DNA from 2 places in the Microbacterium sp. CCH5-D1 genome. Region 2 is predicted to be linked to the other one. Evidence: predicted binding sites of a transcription regulator. Region 2 holds the regulator's gene; the other holds the start of a gene.
The links. The regulator LexA, encoded in region 2, represses DNA repair genes until DNA is damaged. The targets are predictions, from matches to a motif close to TCGAACANNTGTTCGA.
Positions count from the first base shown of each region.

Region 1: a site for LexA is predicted at 4,594-4,609, ahead of recA (recombinase RecA). Genes of this name have one in related genera too.

Region 1 covers NZ_LSJW01000243.1:6,614-16,319, reverse strand. Annotated here, with positions in the region: gene miaA (tRNA (adenosine(37)-N6)-dimethylallyltransferase MiaA) at 1-873, opposite strand, end outside; gene miaB (tRNA (N6-isopentenyl adenosine(37)-C2)-methylthiotransferase MiaB) at 870-2,417, opposite strand; gene AX744_RS21060 (regulatory protein RecX) at 2,467-2,940, opposite strand; gene recA (recombinase RecA) at 3,348-4,397, opposite strand; gene AX744_RS14150 (DUF3046 domain-containing protein) at 4,665-4,889, opposite strand; gene AX744_RS14145 (helix-turn-helix domain-containing protein) at 4,908-5,216, opposite strand; gene AX744_RS14140 (CinA family protein) at 5,358-5,843, opposite strand; gene pgsA (CDP-diacylglycerol--glycerol-3-phosphate 3-phosphatidyltransferase) at 5,840-6,415, opposite strand; gene AX744_RS14130 (FtsK/SpoIIIE family DNA translocase) at 6,415-9,150, opposite strand; gene AX744_RS14125 (GNAT family N-acetyltransferase) at 9,225-9,706, opposite strand, start outside.
Region 2 covers NZ_LSJW01000236.1:1,511-11,216, reverse strand. Annotated here, with positions in the region: gene AX744_RS13900 (SseB family protein) at 1-169, opposite strand, end outside; gene priA (bifunctional 1-(5-phosphoribosyl)-5-((5-phosphoribosylamino)methylideneamino)imidazole-4-carboxamide isomerase/phosphoribosylanthranilate isomerase PriA) at 153-899, opposite strand; gene hisH (imidazole glycerol phosphate synthase subunit HisH) at 1,003-1,638, opposite strand; gene hisB (imidazoleglycerol-phosphate dehydratase HisB) at 1,635-2,252, opposite strand; gene AX744_RS13880 (histidinol-phosphate transaminase) at 2,249-3,334, opposite strand; gene AX744_RS13875 (LysM peptidoglycan-binding domain-containing protein) at 3,416-3,784, opposite strand; gene lexA (transcriptional repressor LexA) at 4,075-4,761, shown strand; gene AX744_RS13865 (S9 family peptidase) at 4,889-6,769, shown strand; gene smpB (SsrA-binding protein SmpB) at 6,791-7,267, opposite strand; gene ftsX (permease-like cell division protein FtsX) at 7,331-8,245, opposite strand; gene ftsE (cell division ATP-binding protein FtsE) at 8,242-9,390, opposite strand; gene AX744_RS13845 (DUF2510 domain-containing protein) at 9,575-9,706, shown strand, end outside.

The DNA.
Region 1 (9,706 bases), on a different contig from region 2:
CCACCACTCGAGGTCGGGATACCGCTTGAACCACGACACCTGTCGACGGGCGTATCGCCGCGTGAGGGCCTGGGTCTGCGCGATGGCCTCGTCCTGCGTGAGACGACCGTCGAGCTGGTCCAACGCCTGCGCGTAGCCGATGGCGCGCGGCGCTGTTCCTCCGCGCTCGAGCCCGCGGGAGCGCAGCCCGGCGACCTCGTCCGGCAGACCTTCGGCCCACATGCGCTCGACCCTGGCGTCGAGGCGCTCCACCAGTGCGGGGCGATCGACGCGGAGTCCGATCAGTCTTGTGTGCGGGTGCCACAGCACTGGCGTGTCGGGCAGCGCCGCACCATGGGTCGCGCTCCCCTGTTCCAGCACCTCGAGAGCGCGGATGACGCGGCGGGGGTTGCGCGGATCGACACGGTCGGCCGCTTCGGGATCCAGCCCGCGCAGCCGCTCGATCATGACCGCGGCTCCGAGCATCTCGAACTCCTGCTCGAGGCGCTCGCGCAGCGCCGTGTCCCGCGGCGGGAAACGGAAGTCGTAGACGACGCTCGACACGTACAGGCCCGAGCCACCGACGAGGATCGCATCACCCCCGCGGCGGTGGATGTCCTCCACGGCGGCGCGCGCTCGGGGCTGATACCACGCGACAGCCGCGTCCTCATCGACATCGAGCTCGTCGAAGAGATGATGCGGGATCCCCCGCCTCTCCGCCGACGACACCTTCGCTGTGCCGATGTCCATGCCGCGGTAGAGCTGCATGGCATCGGCGTTCACGATCTCAGCCGGGTTCCCTCGGGCTCGCAGCGCCTCGGCCAGCTCTATCGCGAGGTCGCTCTTCCCGGTACCGGTCGCCCCGACGATCGCCCAGAGGCGAGGTTCGGTCACACCCCGACGCGCAGTGTCGGAAGCCCGAGCGACACAGCCTTCTTCTCGCCGCTGCCGCTCGGAGCGGGTACGGCGCACGACTCCGACTGCGAACGGTCCCAGGCGTCTCCGCCTCGAGTGCGACGGATCTTGAGAGGCGCTCCCGTCGGGTCGTCTGCGAGCAGGTGGAACGGAGCTCCATGGGTCACCGTCACGGTGACGACGTCTCCTGGACGAGGAAGGTCCGACCCCGGTGTCACCTCGAAGTGCACGAGTCTGTTGTCCTCCGCGCGACCGGTGAGCCGGTGGGTCTCGGTGTCCTTCTTGCCCTCACCCGTGGAGACGAGAACCTCGATCTGCCGACCCACCTGCTTCTGGTTCTCTTCCAGCGAGATGCGCTCCTGAAGGGCGATCAGGCGGTTGTAGCGCGCCTGGACTATGTCCTTCGGAACCTGGTCCTCCATGGTCGCCGCAGGCGTGCCTTCGCGGATCGAGTACTGGAAGGTGAAGGCGCTGGAGAAACGAGCCTGCTCGACGACACGCATGGTGTCTTCGAAGTCCTCCTCGGTCTCCCCCGGGAACCCGACGATGATGTCGGTCGTGATGGCGGCGTTCGGGATGCGCGCGCGGACGCGGTCGAGGATCCCGAGGAAGCGCTCACTGCGGTAGGAACGTCGCATCGCCTTGAGGATGCGATCGCTCCCCGACTGCAATGGCATGTGAAGCTGCGGCATGACGTTCGGAGTCTCCGCCATGGCATCGATCACGTCATCCGTGAAGGCTGCGGGGTGCGGGCTGGTGAATCGGACGCGCTCGAGGCCTTCGATCTCACCGGCCGCGCGCAGGAGCTTGCCGAACGCCTGTCGATCGCCGAATTCGACGCCGTAGGAATTCACGTTCTGCCCGAGAAGCGTGACCTCGATCGCACCGTCTTCGACCAGAAGCCGGATCTCGTTCAGGATGTCGCCGGGACGACGGTCCTTCTCCTTGCCGCGCAGGCTGGGCACGATGCAGAACGTGCAGGTGTTGTTGCACCCGACCGAGATCGACACCCAGCCGCTGTGCGCCGAGTCTCGCTTCGTAGGCAAGGTTGAGGGGAACACTTCGAGCGACTCGAGGATCTCGAGTTCGGCATCTCCGTTGTGGCGGGCGCGCTCGAGCAGCCCCGGAAGGGAACCCATGTTGTGGGTGCCGAAGACGACATCGACCCACGGCGCCTTGTCGAGCACAGCCTGCTTGTCCATCTGTGCGAGGCAGCCGCCGACGGCGATCTGCATCCCGTCTTTGCGGCGCTTGACCGACGCGAGATGGCCGAGTGTGCCGTAGAGCTTGCCTGCGGCGTTGTCGCGGACCGCGCAGGTGTTGATGATCACCACATCGGCTTCCGCACCGTCGACTGCCCTGACGTAACCTGCGCTCTCCAACGAGCCCGAGAGGCGCTCCGAGTCGTGCACGTTCATCTGGCACCCGAAGGTGCGTACTTCATACGATCGCTGTCGTCCGTCGACGTCGACGGCTGCCGACGACGCGCCGATGATCGTCGGTTCGCTGCGCGGGATAGTCATGATCACCCCATTGTACGAGCCGTTTCCGTGCGGAAGCGGCGCTCACTGCTCAGTCGGAATCGACGAACCGCACCCCTGAGGTCGCTCCGCCGAACGAAGCCTCGCGCAGCGCGACCTTCGCCGCCTTCATGGCGACCGCTCCGTTGTAGCCACGACGAGAAAGCTGTCCCACCAGACGACGGAGCGCCGCGTCGGGGTCGAGTCGAGTCATCGACCGCGCCTTGGTGCGGGCGAACTCCAGCGCGCGTTCGTCGTCGTCGTCCGGAAGCTCTTCGAGCGCGCTATCGATGACCTCACGCGGAATCCCCCGCTGAGCGAGCGCGCGAGACAGAGCGACTCTCCCCTGCCCCTTTCGATCCACTCCCGACCTCACGAGGACGCCGGCCAGGGCCGCATCATCGAGGTAACCACGACGGCAGAAGTCCTCGATCACATCGCTGATCGCACTGCCATCGAGGCCCGCACCACGCAGCACCTGCCGGGCTTCAGAGATCGACAACGACCGGGCTCGCAGCTTTCGCACGAGCGACTCCTCGGCCGCGACCCGGATCTCATCGTGTGACGCCTCTTGCTGAGTCGCGCCGTCTCCTTCCGTCGCGTCGAGCGCGCGGAGCCTGGGAGCCGACCGCGAGGGATGAGAGCTCCTGGCGCCGGAGGGATCCCTGCGCCCGCGCGCCGGATGGCGCTCACTCGGGGTTCCCGTGTGAGCTGCATCGTCGGCTGTGTCGATGGAAGCAGGGTCGCCTGGAGGAGAGTCCCAGGTCGTACGCCAGACCGCATCCCCGTCGCCTCGCGATGATGGCAGTGTCGCTGATTCGCCGTACTGCGTGACCGGCGTGGAAGGCGTCGCTCCTGGTTTCTTCGCTGTTCCGCCGAAGAGGGGGATGATGGGGGCGATCCGGTCTGGATCGCCCCCACGCGAGTCGTTCATCAGGCCGGACGACGCTCTGCGAGCTCATCGGCAGCGGCCGGGGCAGCGGACGGCCCGCCGATACCGAGCTTCTGCTTGATCTGCGTCTCGATAGCCAGAGCGATGTCGGGGTTATTGAGCAGGAACGTGCGTGCGTTCTCCTTGCCCTGACCCAGCTGATCACCGTCATAGGTGTACCAGGAACCCGACTTCTTCACGATGGCGTGTTCGACGCCGAAGTCGATCAGGCTGCCTTCGCGGGAGATGCCGACGCCGTAGAGGATGTCGAACTCCGCCTGCTTGAACGGCGGCGCCATCTTGTTCTTCACGACCTTGACCCTGGTGCGGTTTCCGACGGCATCGGTTCCGTCCTTCAGCGTCTCGATACGACGGATGTCCATGCGGACCGAGGCGTAGAACTTCAGCGCCTTACCGCCGGCGGTGGTCTCGGGGGAACCGAAGAAGACGCCGATCTTCTCACGCAGCTGGTTGATGAAGATCATGGTGGTGTTGGTCTGGTTCAGACCACCGGTGAGCTTACGAAGGGCCTGCGACATGAGTCGCGCCTGCAGACCCACGTGCGAGTCGCCCATCTCGCCCTCGATCTCGGCACGAGGCACGAGCGCCGCGACGGAGTCGATGACGATGAGGTCGATGGCTCCGGAGCGCACCAGCATGTCGGCGATCTCGAGCGCCTGCTCACCGGTGTCGGGCTGCGACACCAGGAGAGCATCGATGTCGACGCCCAGCTTCGCGGCATAGTCGGGGTCGAGCGCGTGCTCGGCATCGATGAACGCCGCGATTCCCCCGGCGCGCTGAGCGTTGGCGATCGCGTGCAGCGTGAGAGTCGTCTTACCCGAGGACTCCGGTCCGTAGATCTCTACGATTCGGCCACGCGGCAGTCCTCCCACGCCGAGGGCGACGTCGAGGGCGATGGAGCCGGTCGGGATGACGGCCACAGGGGCACGCTCATCGCTGCCCAGCCGCATGACCGAGCCCTTTCCGAACTGGCGGTCGATCTGAGCGAGGGCGGTCTCGAGGGACTTCTCGCGGTCGGCGGGTGATGGCATGATGTGCTCCTTCTGCGCGCGTGATGCCGCCTGTAGGCTGTCGCGGCTCTTCCGGTTGGGAGAAACTCTCCGACAAGGCGTAATGGCTCTTCGGCTTGTTTCCACCGTAGGAGGGACCACCGACATCGGTGCGACGATCTCACATACAGTGCAGAACAAACGGTCTGGACCACTTGTGCAGAAGACTACGCCCGCTTCGAACGGATCTTCGACGACACGCCGCAAATGGTGGGTCGTGTTCCGTAGAGGGCGGACGAGGAACGTCGGTCAGCGCCGCCGCGGCTCCTGCCGTCCGACTCCGTGACGCCTGTCCTCGGGAACGTCCATCTCCGCGCACAGCGCCAGCCAGATGTCTCGCGGCGGCGTGCCGTCGGCGAGAGCTTCGAGAGCGGTACGCCCACCTACGGCACTCAGGCCGAGGTCGTTGACCAGAGAGGAAGCCCTCAGCCCGAACTCGGTATCGACGGCGCGAAGGAACTCGCTACGACGCATCACCACCCCATTCGGGGGTCAGTGCAGCGAGAGCTGAGGCTCGACCGACGCCACGAGGTCGTCGGGAACGACGTCAGGGAAGACCTGAATGCCCTCGAGCACCGAAATGCGGTCACCGACTTCGCGCATGATCGTCGAGATGGGGACGTCGAGAGCGTCTGCGACCGAGGCGAGAATCTCGCTCGAAGCCTCTTTCTGACCGCGCTCCACCTCGCTGAGGTAGCCGAGTGCGACTGATGCCTTGCTGGCGACCTGCCGAAGCGTACGCCCCTTCTGCAGGCGGAAGTCCCTCAGCACATCGCCGATTTCCTGTCGTACAAGAATCATCGGAACCTCCTCCCCATGTGTTCGCTCGAGGTCTCCCCCGATGAGACAGCCAGTCTAGTACCCCTGGCGTGCACAGAATCTACTCCTGCACTCTGTGGTTTACGTGTGAGCACATCAGAGACAACCAGCCGCAGGGCTCTGCTATTCCGAGAGCAGGGCGAGCATCTCCTGGAGTGCCGCGTCCACCGTCTGCGCCCGGATCGATCCCCGGTCGCCGACGAAGAGAAAGGCCCTGGTCCGCGATGCCGCGGGGGTGACGACGCCGATGTGCACCGTGCCGACGGGCTGCCCGTCCGGAGACACCGGTCCGGCGATCCCGGTCGTGGACACCCCCACATCGGCAGCCTCGCCGTCGACGCCGACGACGCGTCTGACGCCGTCTGCCATCTCCAGTGCGACCTGCGGATGCACCGGCCCGTATCTCGACAGCAGGCCCTCATCCACGCCCAGCACGGACGACTTGACCGGCGTGGCATATGCCACGACGCCTCCGAGCAGCACGGCTGACGCTCCGGGAACCGCGACGAGATCGGCGCACAGGGCGCCCCCGGTCAGGGATTCGGCCACGCCGAGCTTCCATCCTCGTCGGCCCAGCGCAGCGAGGACCTCGGCTGCCGCCTGACTCATGACTTCCGGCGCGACCCGCGTACCTGCGCCACGACGTAGTCGATGCCGCTCGCCACCGTGAGGACCAGGACGATGAGCATGAGGATGAACGTGATCAATGTCCAGGCGTCGAGACCGATGACGTAGTGCAGCGGGAGGAGTGCCCACCCGAGCGCCACCCCTTGGAACGCGGTCTTGATCTTGCCCATCCAGGCCGCGGCCACGACGTGTTCGCTGGCCACCATGAGCCGATGGATCGTGATGCCCCATTCGCGCACGAGGATGATCGCAACGATCCACCAGTTGACCTCGCCCAGAATCGCGAGCCCGATGAAGCCGGCACCGGTGAGCATCTTGTCGGCGATCGGATCCCAGAGCTTGCCGAAATCACTGACGATGTCGTACTTGCGGGCGAGGTACCCGTCGACCCAGTCCGTCGAGATCCCGACGATGAAGATGACTCCGGCCGCCCAGCGGAGACCCGGGTCCGAGAACCCATAGGTGCCACCCAGCAGGAGCAGGACGAAGAAGACGACGGCCAGCGGGATGCGCGCGACCGTGATGGCGTTGGGGAGCTGCCGTGGGATCGCCATCAGTCGCGTCCCGTCAAGCCCCAGGCATCTTCGTCGCCCTCAGCTTCCACCTCGGGAAGACCCTCGTACTGAGCCGCGATCGGGTCATGCGTCTGCGGGAGCGGCGGGACGGGCGGAACCGCAGGCGCAGCCGATGCCGATGTCGGTGCCGGAACGTCCTCTCCGCGCAGCTTGGCCATCACCTGCGGGAGCTGCTCGGCGGTCGCCAGCACGTCTCGCGCCTTCGACCCCTCGGAGGGGCCGACGATCTCGCGCGACTCGAGCAGATCCATGAGACGACCTGCCTTCGCGAACCCGACGCGGAGCTTGCGCTGGAGCATCGACGTCGATCCGAACTGCGAGGAGACGATGAGCTCGGCGGCTGCGAGCAGCAGCTCCAGGTCATCCCCGATGTCCTCGTCGACTTCCTTCTTCTTCGTCGGCTCCATCGCCTCCTGCACATCCGGACGGTAGTCCGGACGTGCCTGACGGGTGACGTGCTTGACGACCGCGTCGATCTCCTTCTCGTCGACCCACGCGCCCTGCAGGCGGAACGGCTTCGATGAACCCATCGGCGAGAACAGGGCGTCACCTTGACCGATGAGCTTGTCGGCACCGGGGCTGTCGAGGATGACCCGGCTGTCCGTGACGCTCGTCACGGCGAAGGCGAGTCGTGACGGGACGTTGGCCTTGATCAGACCCGTCACGACGTCGACGCTCGGGCGCTGAGTCGCTAGCACGAGATGGATGCCGGAGGCACGTGCGAGCTGCGTGATGCGGACGATCGAGTCCTCGACGTCGCGAGGGGCGACCATCATGAGGTCGGCGAGCTCATCGACGACCACCAGAAGGTACGGGTACGGCTTCAGGACACGCTCGCTGCCCACCGGGAGCTCGACCTCGCCCGCGCGGACAGCCCGGTTGAAGTCGTCGATGTGCCGGAAGCCGAACGACGCGAGATCGTCGTACCGCATGTCCATCTCCTTCACGACCCACTGCAGCGCCTCCGCCGCCTTCTTCGGGTTCGTGATGATGGGCGTGATCAGATGCGGGACACCGGCGTAGCTGGTCAGCTCGACACGCTTCGGGTCGATCAGCACCATGCGCACGTCGGACGGGCGGGCACGCATCAGCAGACTCGTGATCATGGAGTTCACGAAGCTCGACTTACCCGAACCGGTGGAGCCGGCCACGAGGAGGTGCGGCATCTTCGCGAGGTTCGCGATGACGATGTTGCCGCCGACGTCTTTGCCGACGCCGATGGTCATCGGGTGCGTGCTCTTCTGCGCAGCGGGCGAGCGCAGCACATCGCCGAGAGCCACCATCTCCTTGTCGGCGTTCGGGATCTCGATGCCGATCGCGCTCTTGCCCGGGATCGGCGAGAGGATGCGCACGTCGTTCGAGGCCACGGCGTAGGCGAAGTTGTTGCTCAGCTGCAGGATCTTCTCGACCTTGACGCCGTGGCCCACCTCGACCTCGTACTGCGTGACCGTCGGTCCACGGGAGAAGCCGGTCACCTTGGCATCGACCTTGAACTGCGACAGCACGCTGGTGATCTGCTCGATCACCTTGTCGGTCGCCTCTGAGCGCATGACGGGCGGCGGGCCTTCGACCAGGAGTCCGGGAGACGGGAGGATGTATGGCGTGACGGGGGCCTGCGGGCCGCGGTCGCCCGGACCATCGGTGCCGAACCCGTCGAGACCGGGTAGTTCCGGCACCTCTCCTGTCTCGGAGGAGTCATCGAGCAGGGCCGTGGTCTGCTGCTCGGCGAGCGAGTCGGCGACCGACCTGACTTCGGACAGCACCTCGGTGGCCGCGTCGTAAGGATTCTCGACGACCACTGCCTGGTCGTACGCAGGCGTGGGATCGGAGGTGGTCAGGAGCGCGGTGATGTCGTCGGAATCGAGTGTGCCCTCATCCGGGTCCTCTTCGCGGCCGGTCTTGTTCCGGCGCCACCACGGCAGTACGTCGGGGTCATCGGTCTTGTCCGCGTCGTCGATCGCTGCGGCGTCCTTCGCCGGCTTCTCCGGTCGCTCCGCGTCGAACATCCAGGCGTAGAGATTCCCGAGGCGCGAACCGATGCGATTCGGCGGTGTCTTGGTGAGGATCAGGATGCTGAGTGCCACGAGCAGCGACAGCACGATGTACGCCGGGATGTCGGTGAGGTACGTCAGCGGCTGCCCCACCAGCCAGCCCAGCAGACCGCCCGACTCGCTGAGCGCAGGCATCCCCTGGTTCGGATGCGGGCGAGGCCCTGCGACATGGAAGATCCCCGCGAGGGCGAGGACGAACATGCCGAAGCCGATGCCGATACGACCGTTGTCGTGGACAGAGGACGGGTGCCGGAACAGCCATCCGGCGAGCAGGAGGAGCAGCACGGGCATGATGAAGGCCACGCGTCCGACGAAGAGACCCACCGAGTAGGCACTGATGTTCGCTGCGACCTCGTTGCCGATGAAGAACCACTCGTTGACCGCACCGAGCACGGCGAGGAGCACGAGGAAGAACGGGAAGCCGTCGCGACGGTCGTCCTTCTCGAGGGTCTCAGGGCCGAACGCGCGGAAGAGTCCTCCGACCCCGTGCGCCAGCCCGGCCCAGGCACGGACGGCGACGGGAGGCTTGTCGGCCTCGTCGATGTACTTCTTGGGAGCGGGTTGGGCCTTGCGAGCGGGCGTGGCCTTGGGAGCCGTCTGCCGCTTGGGGCGCGACGGTGCGCTCGTCGACGCGCGCTCTGTCTTCGTGGTACTCCTGGCCATGCTCTCACGTTACGTCCAACAGGCGACATCGCCGCGTAATGACGCGGCTTTCCACGGATCGGAGAGAGCGTACGCTACCCCGTACCGCGAGCCATCGTGTCGCGCGTCGACCCCTGACCCACCACGGCGAACCCTTCCGCACGATACAGATTGCGCGCGAAGTTGTCCCGCTCCACGCTCAAGCTGATCCTGGCATGGCCTTGGGACCCGGCGAGCTGCACGATGCCGCGCAGCAGGGACCGACCAACACCCCGAGCGCGCCAGAGCGGGTGCACGCCGATGATCAGCTCGGGGACCGCGATGCCGATGAAACCGAATCCCGGCTCGTTCTGCGGAAGCACCCGATACCAGGCGGCACCGACCGCGACGTCATCGTCACCCAGCGCGACGAGGCCGTCGTCTGACATGCGTTTCCACCCCGCGAGGTAGCGCCGATGCTCCGTCGAGGTCAGCACCTCGTGCCGTGGCCGCACTCCTCCGGCTCGCCAGTTCGCCGCCTCGACGAGCATGTCGCCGAGGAACATCGCATCCGTCTGCGACGCCCTGCGAAGCGAGA
Region 2 (9,706 bases):
CGCCGGCGCGGAAGCGCAGCAGCGCCGCCAGCAGCGCGGGGTCGGCGGAACCGTCGTCCGCGGCGTGCGGATTCGACTCGAAGCTGCGCCCCTCCCACGGGACGCCTGCTGAATCGCCGTGGTTGTGCGGCTCGGGGCCGCACGCGTGCGCGTCAGTCTCCTGCGACATCCAGTGCCTCAGCCAGCGTGAAGGCGCCGGCGTAGAGTGCCTTGCCGACGATCGCGCCCTCGACGCCCAACGGCACGAGGTCGCGGAGCGCGGCGATGTCGTCCAGGCTCGAGATGCCGCCTGACGCGACCACCGGCTTAGGGGTGCGGGAGGTGACCTCACGGAGAAGGTCGAGGTTCGGACCGCGGAGGGTTCCGTCCTTCGTGACGTCGGTGACCACGTAGCGGCTGCAGCCGGCGTCTTCGAGGCGGTCGAGCACCTCCCAGAGGTCCCCGCCCTCCTTGGTCCATCCGCGGGCGGCGAGCGTCGTTCCGCGCACATCGAGACCGACGGCGATCGCCTCGCCGTAACGGCCGATCACGTCGGCAGCCCACTCCGGATTCTCCAGCGCCGCCGTGCCCAGGTTGATCCGCGTCGCGCCGCTCTCCAGAGCCGCCTCCAGCGTCGCGTCGTCGCGGATACCACCCGAAAGCTCGATGTTCACGCCCTTGAACTGCTTGATGACCTTGCGCAGGATCGGCGCGTTGCTGCCCCGACCGAAGGCCGCGTCGAGGTCGACCAGGTGGATCCAGGAGGCGCCCTGCGACACCCACTCCCCTGCGGCGTCCAACGGGTCGCCATAGCTGGTCTCGGTTCCGGCCTCGCCCTGAGTCAGTCGGACGGCCTTGCCCCCGGCGACATCGACCGCGGGAAGGAGCGTGAGCGAGGGGGACTGCGCGAAGTCGTTCATGGGGTCCTTGGATCGGGAAGCTCTTCGGCCCGGTGCGGGCACGAGAACCGAGGGTAGTCCGCCGGGCGGCGGGGAACAAAACGGGTGACGTCGGCGGGCGTCGTCAGAGACTCTCGACCCAGTTGCGCAGCAGCTGGATACCTGCTTCGCCGGACTTCTCCGGGTGGAACTGCGTCGCCGACAGCGGGCCGTTCTCCACGGCGGCGAGGAAGGGATCGCCGTAGGTCGTCCAGGTCAGGACGGGTTCCGGGAACGGCGGAATGACATCGAGCTGCCAGGACTGGGCGGCGTAGGAGTGCACGAAGTAGAAGCGCTCCTGCTCGATGCCGCGGAAGAGCACGCTGTCGGAACCGGGCGCGACGGTGTTCCAGCCCATGTGCGGAAGCACCGGCGCGTTGAGCTCGGTGACGGCTCCGGGCCACTCTCCGAGCCCTGCGGTGTCACGCCCACGCTCGACGCCGTGCTCGAACAGCACCTGCATCCCGACGCAGATGCCGAGGACGGGACGGCCACCGGCCAGACGGCGGTCGATGATCTCGTCGCCTCCGTGCGCACGCAGGGCATCGCGAACCGCTTGGAACGCGCCGACGCCGGGAACGACCAGGCCGTCCGCCTCGAGGGCGGTGGTGCGGTCGCGCGTCAGCACGGCGTCGGCACCGGCAGCCACGAGAGCCTTGACGGCCGAGTGGACGTTGCCCGACTCGTAGTCGAACACCGCGACGCGAGGAGCCGACGTCACAGCGCGCCCTTGGTGGACGGAATGCCGTCGACGAGCGGATCCAGCGCCTTCGCCTGACGGAACGCACGCGCGAACGCCTTGTACTCCGCTTCCGCGATGTGGTGCGGGTCTCGGCCGCCGAGCACACGCACGTGCACCGTGAGAGCGGCATTGAACGTGATGGCTTCGAAGGAGTGGCGGACGAGCGACCCTGTGAAGTGTCCGCCGATCAGGTGGTGCTCGAACCCCTCGGGCTCCCCCGTGTGCACGAGGTACGGGCGGCCCGAGATGTCGACCACGGCCTGCGCGAGCGCCTCGTCGAGGGGGACGAGTGCGTCTCCGTACCGGGAGATGCCGGACTTGTCGCCGAGGGCTTCGAGGATCGCCTGTCCGAGCACGATCGAGACGTCTTCCACGGTGTGGTGTGCGTCGATGTGGGTGTCACCGGAAGCGCGCACGGTGAGGTCGGTCAGCGAGTGCTTCGCGAACGCCGTGAGCATGTGGTCGAAGAAGGGCACCGAGGTGTCGATGTGGCTCGCGCCGGTCCCGTCGAGGTTCAGCTCGAGCTCGACGGTGGACTCCGACGTGCGGCGCACACGGCTCGCGGTGCGCGGGGTCGGTGCGGAAGTGCTCATGAAGCCGATCCTATCGAGGCCAGAGCATCGAGGAACGCGGTGGTCTCGGCCTCGGTGCCCGCGCTCACCCTCAGGTGTCCTGGGATGCCGACATCGCGTACCAGCACCCCCTGGTCGTACAGCTGCTGCCAGGTGGCCTTCGGGTCGGAGACTCCACCGAACAGCACGAAGTTCGACCAGGATTCGTGCGGCTGGTAACCCAGCGCCTCGAGAGTCGCCGTGATGCGGTCGCGCTGCTCGACGATCTCCTCGACCATGCCGAGCATGACGTCGGCATTGCGCAGCGCCGCGATGGCCGCCGCCTGGGTGAGTGCGCTCAGGTGGTACGGCAGACGCACCAGCCGCAGCGCGTCGATGAACGCCGGGTCGGCCGCGAGATACCCGACACGGGCCCCGGCGAACGCGAAGGCCTTGCTCATCGTGCGCGAGACGGCCAGACGCGGCCGCCCCTCGAGCAGCGTCAGTGCGGAGACCGCGTCATGCGGCGCGAACTCCTGGTAGGCCTCGTCGACGATCACTATGCCCCTGGCAGCCTCGTACACCGCTTCGATGACGTCGAGTCCGAGTGGCGTGCCGGTGGGGTTGTTGGGAGAGCAGAGGATGACCACGTCCGGCTCGGCGGCCCGCACCTGCTCGGCCGCCTCCTCCGGAGTGATGGTGTAGTCGGGCTGACGCGTGCCGGCGATCCACCGCGCACCGGTGCCCTGCGCGATGAGCGGGTACATCGAATAGGTCGGCGCGAACCCGAAAGCCGTGCGACCAGGGCCACCGAAGGCCTGCAGGATGTGCTGGAGCACCTCATTGGACCCGTTCCCCGCCCAGATCTGCTCGGGGACGAGACCGTGGCCCAGGTACTCCGCGAAAGACTCGCGAAGCGTGGTGAACTCACGATCCGGGTAGCGGTTGACATCACGGATAGCGACGGCGATGTCATCGAGGATGTCGCTCGCCACCGCATCGGGGATCGGATGCGTGTTCTCATTCACGTTGAGCGCGATGGGAAGCGGCGCCTGTGGAGCACCGTATGGCTTCAATCCGCGGAGATCGTCACGTAGCGGGAGATCGTTGAGGGAGAGGGTCACCCTTCCCATGCTAGGCGGCGCTTGAGGTTGATGACGCAAAGTCGCCGCCCCAGGAACTCCTCGTCTGAGCCCTCCGCCGGATCAGCGCGCGTACTGAGCCGGGATCGCCAGAGTCTGCCCGATCTGCAGCTCCCCACCGCGCAACAGGTTCATCCGGCTGATGTCGCCGATCACATCGCGCGGGTCGGCGTCGGGCGCGACGCCGGTGGCGATGGACCAGAGCGTGTCACCGGGCATGACGGTGACGGTCTCGACGCCGACGGGTGCGGTGTCGGCACCCGACGCGACCGCGCTGCCGCCGCTGAGCGCCGCGAACGCGATGCCGGCGGCGAGGGGCACCGACGCCAGGGCGAGCAGTACAGCGCGACCACGCGTCGTCAGCCGGAGTCTCGTCGAAGGACGGGGCGATGCCGGGATGACTGCTGCGGTGCTGAAGCCGATGCTGCTCATGTGGTGCTCCTTAGCCTGTCCCGGAGCGGTGAGGCTGCCGGGGAAGTTGGCGTAGCGTTCGCATTCACGACTCGGCCGGGAGCCGGGAATGCGAAGCTACGTACCGAAGATATCTTCGAGTTCGAACATCTGTCAAGTATTCTTCGAAACCACACCGGGGAAAGAGGCCGACACGCTCGAACAGATCTTCCAGATCGGCCCGATTCTCGGATACGGTTTCGATAAGGACACCCCACCACGGGCCTCCGACATTCGAAGAGGGACGTCGGATCACGCACTGAAGGAGCACCATGAGCGAGAACTCTGCCGCCGAGTCGGAGGCACCGCGCACGCGCCGCCGGAAGAGCCTCAGCCCGAAGCAGATGGCGATCCTCGAGGTCATCCAGAACTCGATCGCGAACCACGGCTATCCGCCGAGCATGCGCGAAATCGGAGACGCCGTCGGTCTCAAGTCCCTCTCCAGCGTCACCCATCAGCTCGGACAGCTCGAGCTGAGTGGCTACCTGCGCCGCGACCCGGGGAAGACCAGGGCGATGGAGGTGCTCATCGATCTGCCGGGCGCCAGCACCGAGAACCCGGCCGACGTCGCGACTCCCGTAGGCGACGCCGCGCTCGTCCCCCTGGTGGGACGGATCGCCGCCGGCGTGCCGATCACCGCGGATCAGCAGGTCGAGGAGATCTTCCCGCTCCCCCGCCAGTTGGTGGGCAAGGGCGACCTGTTCATGCTCAAGGTCTCCGGCGAGTCGATGATCGACGCCGCCATCTGCGACGGCGACTGGGTCGTGGTCCGCTCCCAGAACAGCGCGGAGAACGGCGAGATCGTCGCGGCGATGCTCGATGGCGAGGCGACGGTCAAGGTGCTGCGCCGCCGGGACGGCCACACCTGGCTCCTCCCCCGCAACTCGGCATTCGAACCCATCCTCGGCGACGAGTCCGTCGTCCTCGGCAAGGTCGTGGCGGTGCTCCGCGCCGTCTGACCCTCGATCCGGTCAGCGCGGACCGGGCCTGGTCGTGTCGGTGACCGTCTTCCCTTCGCGCGCTTCCACAGTGGTCGGGCCCACGGCGTGGCCGCACACGCGGTGCGACGCCGCATAGGCTCGACACATGTCGTCGTCCCCTTACGGTTCCTGGTCATCCCCGTTCTCCGCCGCCTCGGTCGCCGCGTCTTCACCGCGCATCGACGGCGGCCGTTTCGTCGGCTCGGAGATCTGGTGGGGCGAGTCGGTGCCGGCCCAGAAGGGCCGCGTGACGGTGCGGAGCTCCTCCGGAGCCGAGATCCTCCCCTCCCCCTGGAGCGCACGCTCACGTGTGCACGAGTACGGCGGGGGTGCGTGGACGGCGGACGAGCACGGCACGCTCTACTTCGTCGACGCGAACGACCAGCGGGTTCATCGTCTGAGCGTGGGAGGCGAGCCCGTTGCTCTCACCCCTCCCGGGCCCTCCCACGGCGGCCTGCGTGTGCAGTCCGGTCGACTGCTGGCCGTGCGCGAAGACCTCTCCCGCACGCCGCATCTCCGAGCGATCGTCGAGATCCCGCTCGACGGCTCCGCAGCCGAGGATGCGTCCGCGATCACGGTGATCGTGCAGGGCGATGGTTTCTTCGCCCACCCCGCGCTCTCCCCCGACGGCACCCGCGCCGCGTGGGTCGCGTGGGACAGGGGCCGCATGCCGTGGGAGGACGCGCACGTGCAGGTCGCCGAGGTCGGTGAGGACACTCCGCGCACGATCCCCTCACGGGCGGCGCTGCAGCCGGAGTGGCTGAGCGACTCGGAGTTGCTCTTCGCCGATGATCCGGGTGGGCGCTGGGCCCTGCAGCGCATCTCCCTGGACGGTGTGGTCCCGGTCGGCACCGCACGGCAGGTCTCACCCTCGGACGCCGACACGGGCTATGGACTCTGGGTCCTCGGCAACCGCTGGTATCAGCTGCTCGACGACGGCCGCGTCGTCGCCGTCCGGACGAACGGGCGCGACGAGGTCGTGGTGATCGATACCGATGATGCTGCCGACGACCGCGTCGACGTCATCTCGTTCCCCGGAGACGGCCATGTGAGCGTCGACGATGTCGACGGCACCCGCGTGCTCCTCTCCGGCAACGGTTCGCGTGCGAACGCCGGGCTGTGGTGCGTCGACGTCGTATCGGGTGCCACCGTGGCGGTGCGCGGCGGCGAACCGGTCGATCCGCAGTGGATGCCCGCTGCGATGCCGATCGAGATCCAGGGCCCGCACGGAGAGGTGCACGCGTTCGCGTACCCGCCGGCGAACCCGCACGCGACGGCTCCCGATCACGAGCTCCCGCCCTACATCGTCCTCGTGCACGGGGGGCCGACGGCGCACGTGACCGGGGCGGCGTCCGAGGCGATCGCGTTCTACACGAGCCGCGGCATCGGCGTGCTCGACGTGAACTACGGAGGTTCCACGGGGTATGGCCGCTCGTACCGTGAACGTCTCGACGGCCAGTGGGGCATCGTCGATGTCGACGACGTGATCGCCGCGGCCCGCGGTCTGGCGGACGCGGGCCTGGCCGACCCCGACCGGATCGCGATCCGCGGCGGGTCGGCCGGCGGCTGGACCGTGCTGTCGGCGCTGGTGCGGGGCGGAGCCTTCGCTGCCGGGATCAGCCGCTACGGGGTCGCCGATCTGCGCATGCTCGTCGCGGAGACCCACGATTTCGAGGCGTCGTACATCGACGGTCTGGTCGGCCCCCTCCCCGAGCACGAGCACCTGTACGTGGAGCGTTCACCGCTCACGCACGCCGACCGGATCGACGCGCCCGTGCTGCTGCTGCAGGGCGGCGAGGATCGCGTGGTTCCGCCCTCGCAGTCCGAGGCGATCCGAGACGCGCTCGCGGCACGCGGAGTCGACCACGAGTATGTGCTGTACCCCGCCGAGGGGCACGGATTCCGCAGCGCCGACACGATCGTCGACGCCCTCGAGCGCGAGCTGACGTTCCTCGGCCGTGTGTTCGGCTTCGAGCCGCGTCTGTGAGGACGGCTTCCCCCGCGAGGGTCACTCCCCCACGCGGTTGCGCAGACGCATGGCGCGGTCGGCTTCGCGGGTGTCCTGACGCTCACGCAGGGTCTGTCGTTTGTCGTACTCGCGCTTACCTTTGGCGAGGGCGATCTCGACCTTGGCGCGACCGTCGGAGAAGTACAGCTTCAGCGGGATGAGGGTGTATCCCCCTGCCGAGACGGCGTGGGCGATCTTCGCGATCTCCTCACGGTGCAGCAGCAGCTTGCGGATGCGCTTGGCCGAATGGTTCGTCCAATGCCCCTGCGAGTACTCCGGGATGTGCACTGAGTCGAGGAAGACCTCGTTCCCCTTGACGAACGCGTAGCCGTCGCTGAGGTTGGCTCGTCCCTGACGCAGCGACTTGACCTCGGTGCCGGTGAGCACCATCCCCGCCTCGTACGACTTCTCGATGGCGTAGTCGTGACGTGCGCGACGATTGGTCGCGACGACCTTCTCTCCGCGTTCCCTGGGCATGATGCTCTCCTGTTGCCGTGATGAGCCCGATCGATCGATCCGACCGAGCAGCCTTTCAGGCTATCAGGTGCGCAGCCAGCGTCGGATCGCGAAGCCCGCGGACAGGGCGGCGAGGATCACTCCGATGCCGATCAGCACCGGGACGACCAGTGCCGCGTCCTGCATCGTGACCCACGTCGTGATGAACGGCACCCTTCCCCGCAGATAGCCGTTGACGCCGAAGTGCACGCCGGCGACGACCGCGGCGCTGGCCAGGGCCGACCCCAGGAAGGCCGCGAACACGCCCTCCAGCACGAACGGGGTCTGGATGAAGCGGTTGGACGCTCCGACGAGGCGCATGATGCCGATCTCCTTGCGCCTCGCATACGCGGACAGGCGGATCGTCGTGCCGATCAGGAGAGTCGCGGCGATGAGCATGAGTACGGCGATCCCGACCGCGATGTAGGTCGCGACGGTCAAAGCGGAGAACAGGGGCTCCAGGTACTGCAGCTGATCCTTCACCTGCTCGACCCCAGCCTGTCCGCTGAAGGCTTCGGCGAGCACCTGGGACTGGCCGGGATCCTTCATGGTCACGAAGAACACTTCGAAGGCCTGGTCGGGAGTGAGCACGCTCGCCTGGTCCGCGCCGAGCTGGTCGACGAGTTTGGCGTAGGTCTCTTCCTTGGTGTCGAAGGTCATCGAGCTGATGAGCGGTTTGAGCGCATCGCCCTCGAGCTGCGCACGCACGGCTGCGACCTGCTCCTCGCTCGCCGCACCGTCGAGACACGTCTCGGATTCCGACACGGCCGAGCACATGTACACAGCCACCTGGGCGCGCTCGGCCCAGTAGCCGCGCATGACGCCGATCTGCCCCTGCATGAGGATCGCGGCGCCCACGAAGGTCAGGGACACGAAGGTGACCAGCACGACGGAGATCACCATCGAGATGTTCCGCCGGAGTCCGACGAGGGCTTCGGTCAGGATGAGTCCGATTCTCATGAGGTCGGGCCCACTTCCTCGTCGTCCTCGTCGGAGAGACCGAGGCGATCCGCGACACCGAGTTCGGCGACGTCGACCGTCGGCAGGACGATCGGATGCGTTCGCGGGCGTGCGGCCGGAGCGGGTTCGACGGCCGAAGGCGGCTCGACCACCGCGGGAGGTTCGACGGCAGCGGGAGGCTCGACCACGGCGGGGGGCTCGACGACGTTCGCAGCTGCGCCCTCCTGCACCGCGGGCTGCGGCTCCGGCGCTTCGACCGTGCGCGGGGCGGGCGGAACCACCGTCTCCCCGTCGCGATCGACTGCTGCCGCAGCCTGACGCTGACTGGCGAGCTCTTCTGCGAGTGCGGCACGCACCACCGAGAGATCGGCGGTCTGGCGCTGCACCTCCTGGACGGCGGTCAGTGCGGCAGCGGCTGCCGCGCCACGCACTTCCTCTGGCACGAGGCGCGGGATGTTGGACGTGTCGCCGTATCCGCCATGCACCTCATCGCGGACCATCTCGCCGTCGCGCAGCTCGATCACGCGGCGCTGCATCTGATCGACGAAACCGGCCTCGTGGGTGGCCATCAGCACCGTGGTGCCCCCCGCGTTGATGCGGGCGAGCAGCTGCATGATGTCGACCGAGGTCGCAGGGTCGAGGTTTCCGGTCGGCTCATCGGCGAGCAGAACCTGGGGCCGATTGACGAGAGCGCGCGCGATGGCGACGCGCTGCTGCTCACCGCCCGACAGTTCGTGGGGCATCCGCTTCTGCTTGCCGTCGAGGCCCACTAGAGCGAGAGCCTCAGGCACCGCCTGTTGGATGAAGCCGCGGGAGGCACCGGTCACCTGGAGCGTGAACGCGACGTTCTGATGGACGGTCTTCGACGGGAGGAGCCGGAAGTCCTGGAACACCGACCCGATATGGCGGCGGAAGTACGGCACCTTGCGGTTCGCGAGAGCTCGCAGGTCCCTCCCGAGCACCGCCACCCGTCCCGAGGTGGGGACGTCCTCGCGCAGGATGAGGCGAAGGCAGGACGACTTGCCGGAACCCGAGGCCCCGACGAGGAAGACGAACTCCCCGCGTTGCACTTCGAAGTCGACACCGGAGAGGGCGGGCTTCGACGTCCCGCGGTAGCGTTTCGTGACGTTCTCGAACCGAATCATGGCGCTACGAGCCTAAGCGCGGGCGCTTCCCTGACGGCGAGCGACACCCCGCACAGGCACGTCATCCCTCGGCCCGGATGGGGATTGCTCCCCATGCACACGCCACTGCCGCGTCACCTGCCACTGCTATACATGAAGATGCCGACCGCACGAAGCGGTCGCCGAATTCTTTCGAGGGGGAGCCATGACGACACCTGCAGGTTGGTACGACGACGGATCCGGACGGCAGCGCTGGTGGGACGGCCAGCAGTGGACGGAGCACTTCGCCCCTGAGGCGACGGATGCGGGGTCGGCCTCTGAGGAGCCGAACGTCTCC